Regions from separate parts of the Kitasatospora sp. NPDC094019 genome, predicted to be linked through region 3. Evidence: riboswitches for the same ligand, from Rfam matches in the RefSeq annotation. Region 3 holds a riboswitch; each other region holds the start of a gene.

Region 1 (3,267 bases), 220 kb from region 3:
CTTGATGTAGCCGGTCGGGTCGATGATCTCCTGGATCTGCAGGGTGTCGATGATCAGCCCGAGCTTCTCCATCTCCAGCCCGGAGGCGGCCCGGGTCTCGCCGGTGAGCCGCTCGCGGTCGCGGATCATGTCCTCGACGGTGAGGCCGCCGACGATCGACCGCAGGTGTCCGGCGAAGACGTTGTGGACGCGCTGGCTGATCAGTTTCTGCTGGTCCAGGAAGCGGCGGGCGGCGTTCGCGATGGAGACGTCGTCGTCGCCGACCTTGAAGATCACCACGCCCTTGACCCGGACCGGGATGCCCTGCGTGGTGACGCACTCGACGTTCAGTTCGGCCTCGTTGAGGTCCAGCGAGAGCCGCCGGACGCCCTGGAGACCGGGGGTGACGAGGGTCCCCCGGCCGGTGACGATCCGGAAACCCAGCCCGTCACCGACCCCCTCGGTGCGGTGGCGGGAACCGGAGATGATGAGTGCCTCGTTCGGCTCGGCCACCCGCCACATGAGCTTGAAGAGCGTGATCCCGACCACCACGGCCGCGGCGACTGCCCCGACGATGACGTATCCCATGGTTCAACTCCCCCTTCCGGCGCAGGAGATGCGCCGAAATGGATTGTCCGCCCGGGCTGTCCGCGGGGAAAGGGAACTGACCTGACGCACCGTCACAAGATCGTCACGGGAAGGTCCGCGGATCGTCACGGACCGAGCGGCGCCACGTAGACGGTCCGCGGCGGCTGGTAGTCGATCACCACCACCGGCGTGCCCACCACCAGCCGGTCCCCGGGAACGGCGAGGTAGGCGAGGAACGCCTCGGCGCCCCGGCGCTCCGGGACGTGCACCATCACCTCGCCGACCAGCCCGGCACCCACCGCTCCGGTGACCCGCCCCGTGCTCCCGACCACGTCGGCCTCCCTCGACTCGTCAGCTCCGAAGCCAGTCTGCCCCCCGGGAGGCGTCCGCGCCCCACCGTTCACCCGCCGGACCTCGCCGTTCTCCCGCGAGGACCCCCTCTGGACCTCCGGCGGTCGGCTCGCTACGGTGTTGGACGTCATGCGCGGGCAACACCGCCTGCGGACGCGGGAGCTCGGAGCACCGGGCTGAGAGGGCGCTGAACGGGACGTCGGACGACGGACCGGAGGCTGCGTCGACCGCAGGAACCTGACCGGGTAATGCCGGCGTAGGGAGTTGAAGGTCCGTTGACCACCTTTGAGGCACAGCCGCAGTCTGCCCAGTCCCCGTCCGCGCACGGCACCGCCGTGACCAGCGCCGGCACCGGCTACCCCACCCCCGCCTGGCGCAAGGCCCACCGCGAGGGGTCCCGCCCCGACCTGCGCGTGCCGTACCGCGAGGTCGTGCTCACCAACGGGAAGAGCATTCCGCTCTACGACACCTCCGGGCCGTACACCGACCCGGCCTACGAGCCCGACGTCCGGCGCGGGCTGCCCGCGCTGCGGGACGCCTGGATCCGCCAGCGCGGCGACGTCGAGGAGTACGACGGCCGCGAGGCGCGCCCCGAGGACGACGGCATCAAGCACACCTCGCCGCGCGGCGGGAACCTCCGCAACCTGGACGCGGTGTTCCCCGGCCGCCCGCGCCGTCCGCTGCGCGGCCGCGACGGCGTCGCGGTCACCCAGCTCGGCTACGCCAGGCGCGGCATCGTGACCCCCGAGATGGAGTTCGTCGCCCTGCGCGAGGGCCTGGCGCCCGAGTACGTCCGGGACGAGGTGGCCCGCGGCCGCGCCGTCATCCCGGTCAACGTGAACCACCCCGAGGTCGAGCCGTCGATCATCGGCACCAACTTCCTGGTGAAGATCAACGCCAACATCGGCAACTCCGCCGTCACCTCCTCGATCGAGGAGGAGGTGGAGAAGATGACCTGGGCCACCCGCTGGGGCGCCGACACCGTCATGGACCTCTCCACCGGCCGCAACATCCACACCACCCGCGAGTGGATCCTGCGCAACTCCCCCGTGCCGATCGGCACCGTGCCGCTCTACCAGGCGCTGGAGAAGGTCGACGGCCGGGCCGAGGACCTGAGCTGGGAGGTCTACCGGGACACGATCGTCGAGCAGTGCGAGCAGGGCGTCGACTACATGACCGTGCACGCGGGCGTGCTGCTGCGCTACGTGCCGCTGACCGCCCGCCGCAAGACCGGCATCGTCTCCCGGGGCGGCTCGATCATGGCCGCCTGGTGCCTGGCGCACCATCAGGAGAACTTCCTCTACACCAACTTCGAGGAACTCTGCGACATCCTCGCGCGCTACGACGTCACCTTCTCGCTCGGTGACGGCCTGCGTCCCGGCTCGATCGCGGACGCCAACGACGAGGCGCAGTTCGCGGAGCTGCAGACCCTGGGCGAGCTGGGCCGGATCGCCCGCGCCAGGGACGTCCAGGTGATGATCGAGGGCCCGGGACACGTCCCGATGCACAAGATCAAGGAGAACATGGATCTCCAGAAGGAGATCTGCGACGAGGCGCCGTTCTACACCCTCGGCCCGCTGACCACGGACGTCGCGCCCGGCTACGACCACATCACCTCGGGCATCGGCGCCGCGATGATCGCCTGGTGGGGCACCGCGATGCTCTGCTACGTCACCCCCAAGGAGCACCTCGGCCTGCCCAACCGGGACGACGTGAAGACCGGCGTCATCACCTACAAGATCGCCGCCCACGCCGCCGACCTGGCCAAGGGCCACCCCGGCGCCCAGGCGTGGGACGACGCGCTCTCCGACGCCCGGTTCGAGTTCCGCTGGGAGGACCAGTTCAACCTGGCCCTCGACCCGGAGACGGCCCGCGCGTTCCACGACGAGACCCTGCCCGCCGAGCCCGCGAAGACGGCCCACTTCTGCTCCATGTGCGGCCCGAAGTTCTGCTCGATGAAGATCTCCCAGAAGATCCGCGACGAGCACGGCGACGGGTCGACGGCGGTCGAGTCCGGGTACGGCGCCGACGCCCTGGCCGGGATGGCCGAGAAGTCGGCGGAGTTCGCGGCCCAGGGCAACCGGGTGTACCTGCCGCTGGCGGACTGAGCGGGTCCACCGGAGCGGCGGGGTCGCCCCGCGACCCGTGGGGGGAGCCGCGGGTCGGCCCCGCCGTGGTCGGAGCCCGGAAACGGAGAGTGCCCCCGGACGGCCTCGGCCGTCCGGGGGCACCCGCGTGCCGCGTCAGTCCTGGGCGCGGCGGCGCCTGGCGTAGAAGACCGAGCCGGCGCCGAGCAGCACCAGGGCGCCGGCGGTGCCGAACAGGGCACCGGACTCGCCGGCCCCGGTC
Region 2 (3,267 bases), on a different contig from region 3:
CGATGGTGAGAAGGTCGTCGGCCATCGGTCAGCCCCCCTGGACGGCGGTGAGGATTTCGATCCGGTCACCCGCGGACAGCGCGGTGAGCGGCCACCGGGTGCGCGGCACCACGGTCTCGTTGAGGGCGGCGGCGACCCCGGAGTGGGCCTCGCTGAGGGTGGCGACCACCTCGGCCAGGGTGGTCGAGGCGGGCACCTCGCGCGGCTCGCCGTTGACGCTCAGCCGGACGTGGGGAGGGGTGTCGCTGCTGCGGGGGCTCATGCCGGGACCTTCGTGAATCGGTGGGGGGAGAACGGGCGGGCGAGCTCCGGCACGTCGCCGGTGGCCAGGTACTCGGCGAGGAGGTCGCCGGTGACGGGCGTCAGCAGCACGCCGTTGCGGTAGTGGCCGGTCGCGGCGACCAGGCCGGGCAGGGCGGTCGGGCCGAGCAGCGGCGCGTTGTCCGGTGAGCCGGGCCGCAGCCCGGCGCCGGTCTCCACCAGCGGCAGCTCGGTGAGGCCGGGCACCAGCTCGTGCGCGTCGCGCAGCAGCTCGTAGACCCCGCCGGCGGTGACCGTGGTGTCGTGGCCCTGCTCCTCGGTGGTCGCGCCGATCACCAGCTCGCCGTCGGCGCGCGGCACCAGGTAGATGTGGCCGCCGCGGACGACGGCGCGGACGTTGCGGGACAGGAACGGCCGGTAGGCCGGCGGCACCCGCAGCCGCAGCACCTGGCCCTTGACCGGGCGGATCGCGGGCAGCACACCGGGGGGCAGGCCGGGCAGCAGGTGGCTGCGCGAGCCGGCCGCGAGCACCACCCGCCCGGCGGCGAGCACCGTGCCGTCGGCGAGCCGGACGCCGGTCGCCCGGTCGCCCTCGACCAGCAGCTCGGCGGCCTCGGCGCGGCGCAGCAGCACACCGGCCCGTTCGCAGGCCCGGACCAGGGCGGCGGCCAGCCGACGGCCGTCCACCTGGTGGTCGTCGGTGACGTGCAGTCCGCCGCGCACACCGGGGGCGAGCATCGGTTCCAGCCGGCGGGCCTCGCGGCCGGTGAGCCACTGCGAGTCCAGGCCGAGCCGCCGGTGGAAGGCGTGCAGTTCGCGCAGTTCCTCGCGGTCGTCGGAGTCCAGCGCGACGGCGAGGGTGCCACACTGCCGGTAGCCGGTGTCCAGACCGCCGCTCGCCTCGGTGAGTTCGGCGGCGAAGTCCGCCCAGCGCGCGTTGGAGGCCGTGCCGAGGCGGAGCAGGGGTTCCTCGCCGTACTGGAGTTCGGTGACCGGGGCGAGCATGCCGGCCGCGACCTGTGCGGCGCCGCCGCCGGGGGCCGGGTCGAGCACGGTGACCCCGAGGCCCCGCCGGGCCGCCCGCCAGGCGACCACGAGCCCGATGATCCCGCCGCCGACCACCAGCACCTCGGCGCGGTCGTCCGGTGCCAAGCGTGTCAAAGTCGCTGCTCTCCCTTCGCCGGTATGACCCGGATCAGGTTCGGACGGTCGCGGGCCGTGCCAGCCCGCCTCTCAGCCCGGTCCGCCGGGCTCCCGTGATGGTGCTCCCACCTTAACTCCGGGGGGTCCGGCCGCTGAAGGTGCCCGCACAGGGCCCCCGTGAGCGGCGGACCTACGTCCGAGGACCTGCGACCGGCCTCAGTACAGTGACGGACGTGGCTGAGCTGAGCGGGACGGGACGGACGGACCGGGTGGTCGTGGCGGGCGCGGGGCTGGCCGGGGCGCAGTGCGCCGCGGTGCTGCGGCGGGACGGCTGGGAGGGGCGGATCACGCTGGTCGGCGAGGAGCGGCACCCGCCCTACGACCGGCCGCCGCTCTCCAAGGACGTCCTGCTCGGCAGGAGCGACAGCACCTCCCTCGACCTCGACTTCGACCGGCTCGACGTCGAGCTGCTCACCGGCCGCCGCGCCACCGGGCTCACCCCCGACGGCGGCCCCGGACCGGCCGGCACCCTGCACACCGACGCCGGGGACGTCCGGTACGACGCGCTGGTGATCGCCACCGGCTCCCAACCGCGGGTCCTGCCCGGCGCCGAGCGGGCCCACCTGCTGCACACCCTGGACGACGCGCTGGCGCTGCGCGCCCTGCTCCGGCCCGGCCTGCGCCTGGTGCTGGTCGGCGCGGGCTGGATCGGCGCCGAGGTGGCCACCGCCGCCCGGGCGGCCGGCTGCGAGGTGACCGTGGTCGAGGCCGGCCCGGCGCCCGTCCCCGGCGCGCTGCCCACCGAGATCGGCCGGGCGATGGCCGCTTGGTACGCCGAGGCCGGGACCGTGCTGCGCTGCGGCACCGGCGTGGCCGCCGTCGAACCGGGCGCGGTGCTGCTCGCCGACGGCTCGCGGCTGCCCGCGGACGAGGTCGTGGTCGGCGTCGGCGCCCGCCCGGCCACCGGCTGGCTGGCCGGCACCGGCGTCGCGCTGGACGCGGCCGGCGCCGTCCTGGTGGACGGGCGGCTGCGTACCACCGTGCCGGGCGTCCTCGCGGCCGGCGACTGCGTCGGCTACCCCTCGGCCCGCTCCGGCACCCGGCTGACCGTCCAGCACTGGGACCACGCGCTGCAGTCCGGCGAGGCCGCCGCCGCCACCCTGCTCGGGACGGACGCGCCGCCGTACGACCCGGTGCAGTACTTCTGGTCGGAGCAGTTCGGGCGGATGGTGCAGTACGCCGGACGGCACGGCGCGGACGACGAACCGCTGTGGCGCGGCTCACCCGCCGACGCCGACTGGTCGGTGCTGTGGCTGCGCGACGGCGTCCTGCGGGCGCTGCTCACGGTGGACCGGCCGCGCGACCTCACCCAGGGCCGGCGGCTGGTCGAACGCGCCGCCGTACTGGACCCGGCCCGGGCGGCCGACCCGGCCGTCCCGCTGAAGTCGGCGCTCGCCGGATAGCCGCCGGAGGGCCGAGTGGTGCGCGGGGGGCCGCGGAGGTGGCAGTCTGGTGGGGTGAGTGAGATCGAAGCCAAGATTGAATCCCTGGTCCCCGCGTGGGTCTACCTGCCCGACATCTCCGAGCGGTGGGGTGTGGTGGTCACCGAGATCCGCAACATGGTCAAGAAGGGTGAGCTGATCGCCGTCCGCCGCGGCCCCAACAAGTCGCTGCAGGTCCCGGCGGCGTTCATCGACGAGACCGGCCCGGTGAAGCACCTGATCGGCACGGTGACGGTGCTGCGCGACAGCGGCTTCAAGGACGACGAGATCCTGGTGTGGATGTTCACCGAGGACCCGTCGCTGCCCGGCACCCCGATGCAGGCGCTGTGCGAGAACCGGGCCACCGAGGTGAAGCGGCGCG
Region 3 (3,267 bases):
GCCGGAGTTGCCGGGGTTGATCGAGGCGTCGGTCTGCAGCGCGTTCATGTACGACGCCTGCGAGCCGGTCTCGTCGCCCGAGGCGACCGGGCGGTCCTTGGCGCTGATGATGCCGGTGGTGACGGTGGACTCCAGGCCGTACGGCGCGCCGATGGCGATGGTGGAGTCACCGACGTTGACCTTGTCGGAGTCGGCCAGCGGAAGCGGCGTCAGCTTGCCCTTGGGCGGGCTGTCGAGCTTGATCACCGCGACGTCGTAGCCCTCGGCGCGGCCGAGCACGGAGGCGCCGTAGGAGCTGCCGTCGGCGAACTTGACGGTCAGTTTGCCGCCGCTGGACGCGGGCGCGACCACGTGGTTGTTGGTGAGGATGTGGCCCTCGGTGTCGAAGACGAAACCGGTTCCGGTGCCGGACTCGCCGTTGCCCTGCGCCTTGATGGTGACGACGCTGGGCAGCGCCTTCTGCGCGATGCCGGCGACCGAGCCCGGGGCGGGCTCGTTCTTCTGGGTGTTGTTGGCCTGGACCGTGGTGGAGCTGCGGTCGGCCGCGGCGCTGACGGAGCTGTCGTCGCGGTCGGCGATCGCCACCCCGACCGCGCCGCCGGCCACGCCGGCCACCAGGGCCACGGCCGCGACCAGCGCGATCAGGCCACCGCCGCGCTTCTTGCGCGGGCCGCCGTGGCCGGGGGCGCCGGGGTAGTCGCCCGGGTAGCCGTGCGGACCGCCGGGGCCGCCGGGGGCCCCGGGCGCGCCGGGGGTGACGTCGTGGGCGCCCCAGCCGCCGAGCGGCTGGCCGGCGCCGAACGGGTGGTGGTGCTGCCCGGTCGCGCCCGGGGCCGGCGGGGCGGCCGGCGCCCCGTACGGGTCGTGCTGCGCGGCGGCGGGCACCGCGTAGGGGTCGTGCGGGGCGGACGGCGCCGCGTACGGGTCGTGCGCGGCCAGGGCCGGGGGCACCGGGGTGCCGGGGGCCGGGGTCGCGTACGGGTTGCCGCCCTGCGGGGCGGCCGGGGCGGCGGGCGCGGCCGGCGGCAGGACCGGCGGCGGGGCGTCCAGGTAGCCGGGTTCGACGGCCGGCGGCGCGCCGGGCACGGCGGGCGCCGGGGCCGGCGGGGCCGCCGGCTCGGGGGCGGTCAGCTTGCCGAAGGCCACGGTGGGCGTGAACCCGCCGGAACCCCCCTCGGTGGCCGGAGCCGGCTGCTCCGCCGCGGGCGCCGGGACCGCCGCACTCTGCTGCGCCGGACCGTCAGCAGGGGAACCCACCACCCCCTGGCCGCCGGAGGGCTGCTCCCCCTGCGGCCCGGTGGACCCAACCTCGCGCTCGCTGCTCACGGACGACCTCCATCGCTGACAGGACCAACAACCATAGTTTTTCGCACACTCGATTCGATTGCCGTAAGGAGCCTTCTGAAGAACTCATAAGAATCCTTAGCCCGGCCAGACGGACGCCCCCCGGCGCCGCCCGTCCGGCCCCCTGGCCTTGGCGTTCCTCGCCGTGCCCGCTAGCCTGTCGCTTCGAACTGACACGCGGGAGCTTGGACCCACCAGGCTGAGAGTGCGCCGGTCGACCGTACGCCACGGGATCCGTGGACAGCCGTCGAGGGGGCGCAGACCGCCGGAACCTGTCCGGGTAATGCCGGCGTAGGGAGAAATCGGCCATGCCGCCTGCTTCGACGTCCTCGTCCTCGGCAACCGCCGTCCTGGAACCCGCCGCCCGGGTCGAGGCGCCGCTGGTGCTGGACACCGAGCCGCCCCGCACCCTCCGCTTCCGCGACCACTTCGCGCTCTGGATGAACCTCGGCGTCTCGCTGATCGGCTTCAGCACCGCCGCGACCGTGCTCGGCGCCAAGGGCGGCGAGCTGTCGCTGGCCGCCGCCGTGACCGCGATCGTGGCCGGCACCGTGGTCGGCACCGCGATGCTCGGTGTCGCCGCGCTGATCGGCGCCCGCACCGGCGCGCCCGCCATGGCCACCCTGCGCGGACTGTTCGGCACCCGGCTGTCCTACGTGCCGACGGTGCTCAACATCGTCCAGTGCGTCGGCTGGGGCGTGTACGAGCTGCTGACGATCGCGCTCGGCGCGCAGACCGTCGTCGGCACCGAGGGTTACCGCTGGCTCTTCGTCGTGCTGGCCGGCGCGGTCACCACCGCGCTGACGATCTGGCCGCTCGGCGCGATCGCCGTGCTGCGCCGCTTCGTCGCCGTCGCGGTGGCGGTGGCGATGGTCTACTTCACCGTCCAGCTCGGCCGGAACGGCATCACCGACCCGGGCGCGGGCAACTGGCACGGCTTCCTGCGGGCGACGGACGCGATGATCGCGGTGTCCATCTCCTTCGTCCCGCTCGCCGCCGACTACACCCGGCACTCGCGGACCCCGCGCTCGGCGTTCTGGGGCAGCTTCTCCGGCTACACGGTGGCGCAGGTCTGGTGCTACGTGCTCGGGCTGATGGCGCTGCTGCAGGCGGACGGCGACCCGGACCGGATCTTCGACTCCTTCCTGGGCGTGTGGGCGGGCTGGCTGTTCCTGCTGGTGCTGGTGCTGCGCGAGACCGACCAGTCCTTCGCGAACGTCTACTCGACCGCGATGTCGATCCACAACCTGCTGCCGAAGGTCGACCGCCGGGTGCTCACGGGCGCCACCGGTGCGCTGATCACCGTGCTCGCGCTGCAGATCACCGCGTTCACCGACTCGTACTACGCCTTCCTGGGGCTGATCGGCTCGGTCTTCGTGCCGATGTTCGCGGTGCTGGCGGTCGACTACTTCCTCGGCGCCGGGCGGCGCGGCTGGGACCTCTCGGACGAGGCACCGTCGCGCTGGCTGATGCTGCTGCCGTGGGCGCTCGGCTTCGCGGTCTACCAGCTGATCGCGCCGACCGCGGTGGCCGGCTGGTGGACGGACTTCTGGACGTCCGCGCAGGAGGTGCTGCACTTCACCCCGCAGGAGTGGACCTCGGCCTCGCTGTTCGGCTTCCTGGTGCCCGCCCTGGCGACCTGGGCGCTCACCCCGCTCACCCGGGGCCGGACCGCCGCCGACGCGCGCTGACCGGACGGCCGGACCGAGGCCGACCCGAGGGCGGCCGGAAATTGCGGCGGAATGCGCGCGGAATTCCGGCGGAACGCCCACGGAACACCGGTGGAACGTCGGCCGGAACGCCTGCGGAGCACCGGCCGGAACACCCCGGCACCGCCGCCGGAACGCCCCGGGCGCGGCGGCCCGGGCGCCCTCCGACGCGCCGGCCGGAATGACCCCGAACGCGCGACGGAGTGACGAAGTC

Evidence for each region. Region 3 has a riboswitch for thiamine pyrophosphate ahead of ACIQ9P_RS11455 (purine-cytosine permease family protein). Riboswitches for the same ligand answer to the same signal wherever they lie in the genome.
Region 1: linked by a shared signal. The riboswitch ahead of thiC (phosphomethylpyrimidine synthase ThiC) and the one ahead of ACIQ9P_RS11455 (purine-cytosine permease family protein) in region 3 are both predicted to bind thiamine pyrophosphate.
Region 2: linked by a shared signal. The riboswitch ahead of thiO (glycine oxidase ThiO) and the one ahead of ACIQ9P_RS11455 (purine-cytosine permease family protein) in region 3 are both predicted to bind thiamine pyrophosphate.

The regions. Positions count from the first base shown of each region.
Region 1 is NZ_JBIWIF010000004.1:81,203-84,469, reverse strand. It holds gene ACIQ9P_RS10515 (SPFH domain-containing protein) at 1-567, opposite strand, end outside; gene ACIQ9P_RS10510 (hypothetical protein) at 693-899, opposite strand; TPP riboswitch at 1,064-1,198, shown strand; gene thiC (phosphomethylpyrimidine synthase ThiC) at 1,254-3,026, shown strand; gene ACIQ9P_RS10500 (LPXTG cell wall anchor domain-containing protein) at 3,162-3,267, opposite strand, start outside.
Region 2 is NZ_JBIWIF010000001.1:453,530-456,796, reverse strand. It holds gene ACIQ9P_RS02120 (thiazole synthase) at 1-25, opposite strand, end outside; gene thiS (sulfur carrier protein ThiS) at 29-262, opposite strand; gene thiO (glycine oxidase ThiO) at 259-1,422, opposite strand; TPP riboswitch at 1,417-1,529, opposite strand; gene ACIQ9P_RS02105 (NAD(P)/FAD-dependent oxidoreductase) at 1,638-2,867, shown strand; gene ACIQ9P_RS02100 (Rv2175c family DNA-binding protein) at 2,922-3,267, shown strand, end outside.
Region 3 is NZ_JBIWIF010000004.1:299,679-302,945, reverse strand. It holds gene ACIQ9P_RS11460 (S1C family serine protease) at 1-1,326, opposite strand, end outside; TPP riboswitch at 1,512-1,659, shown strand; gene ACIQ9P_RS11455 (purine-cytosine permease family protein) at 1,653-3,035, shown strand.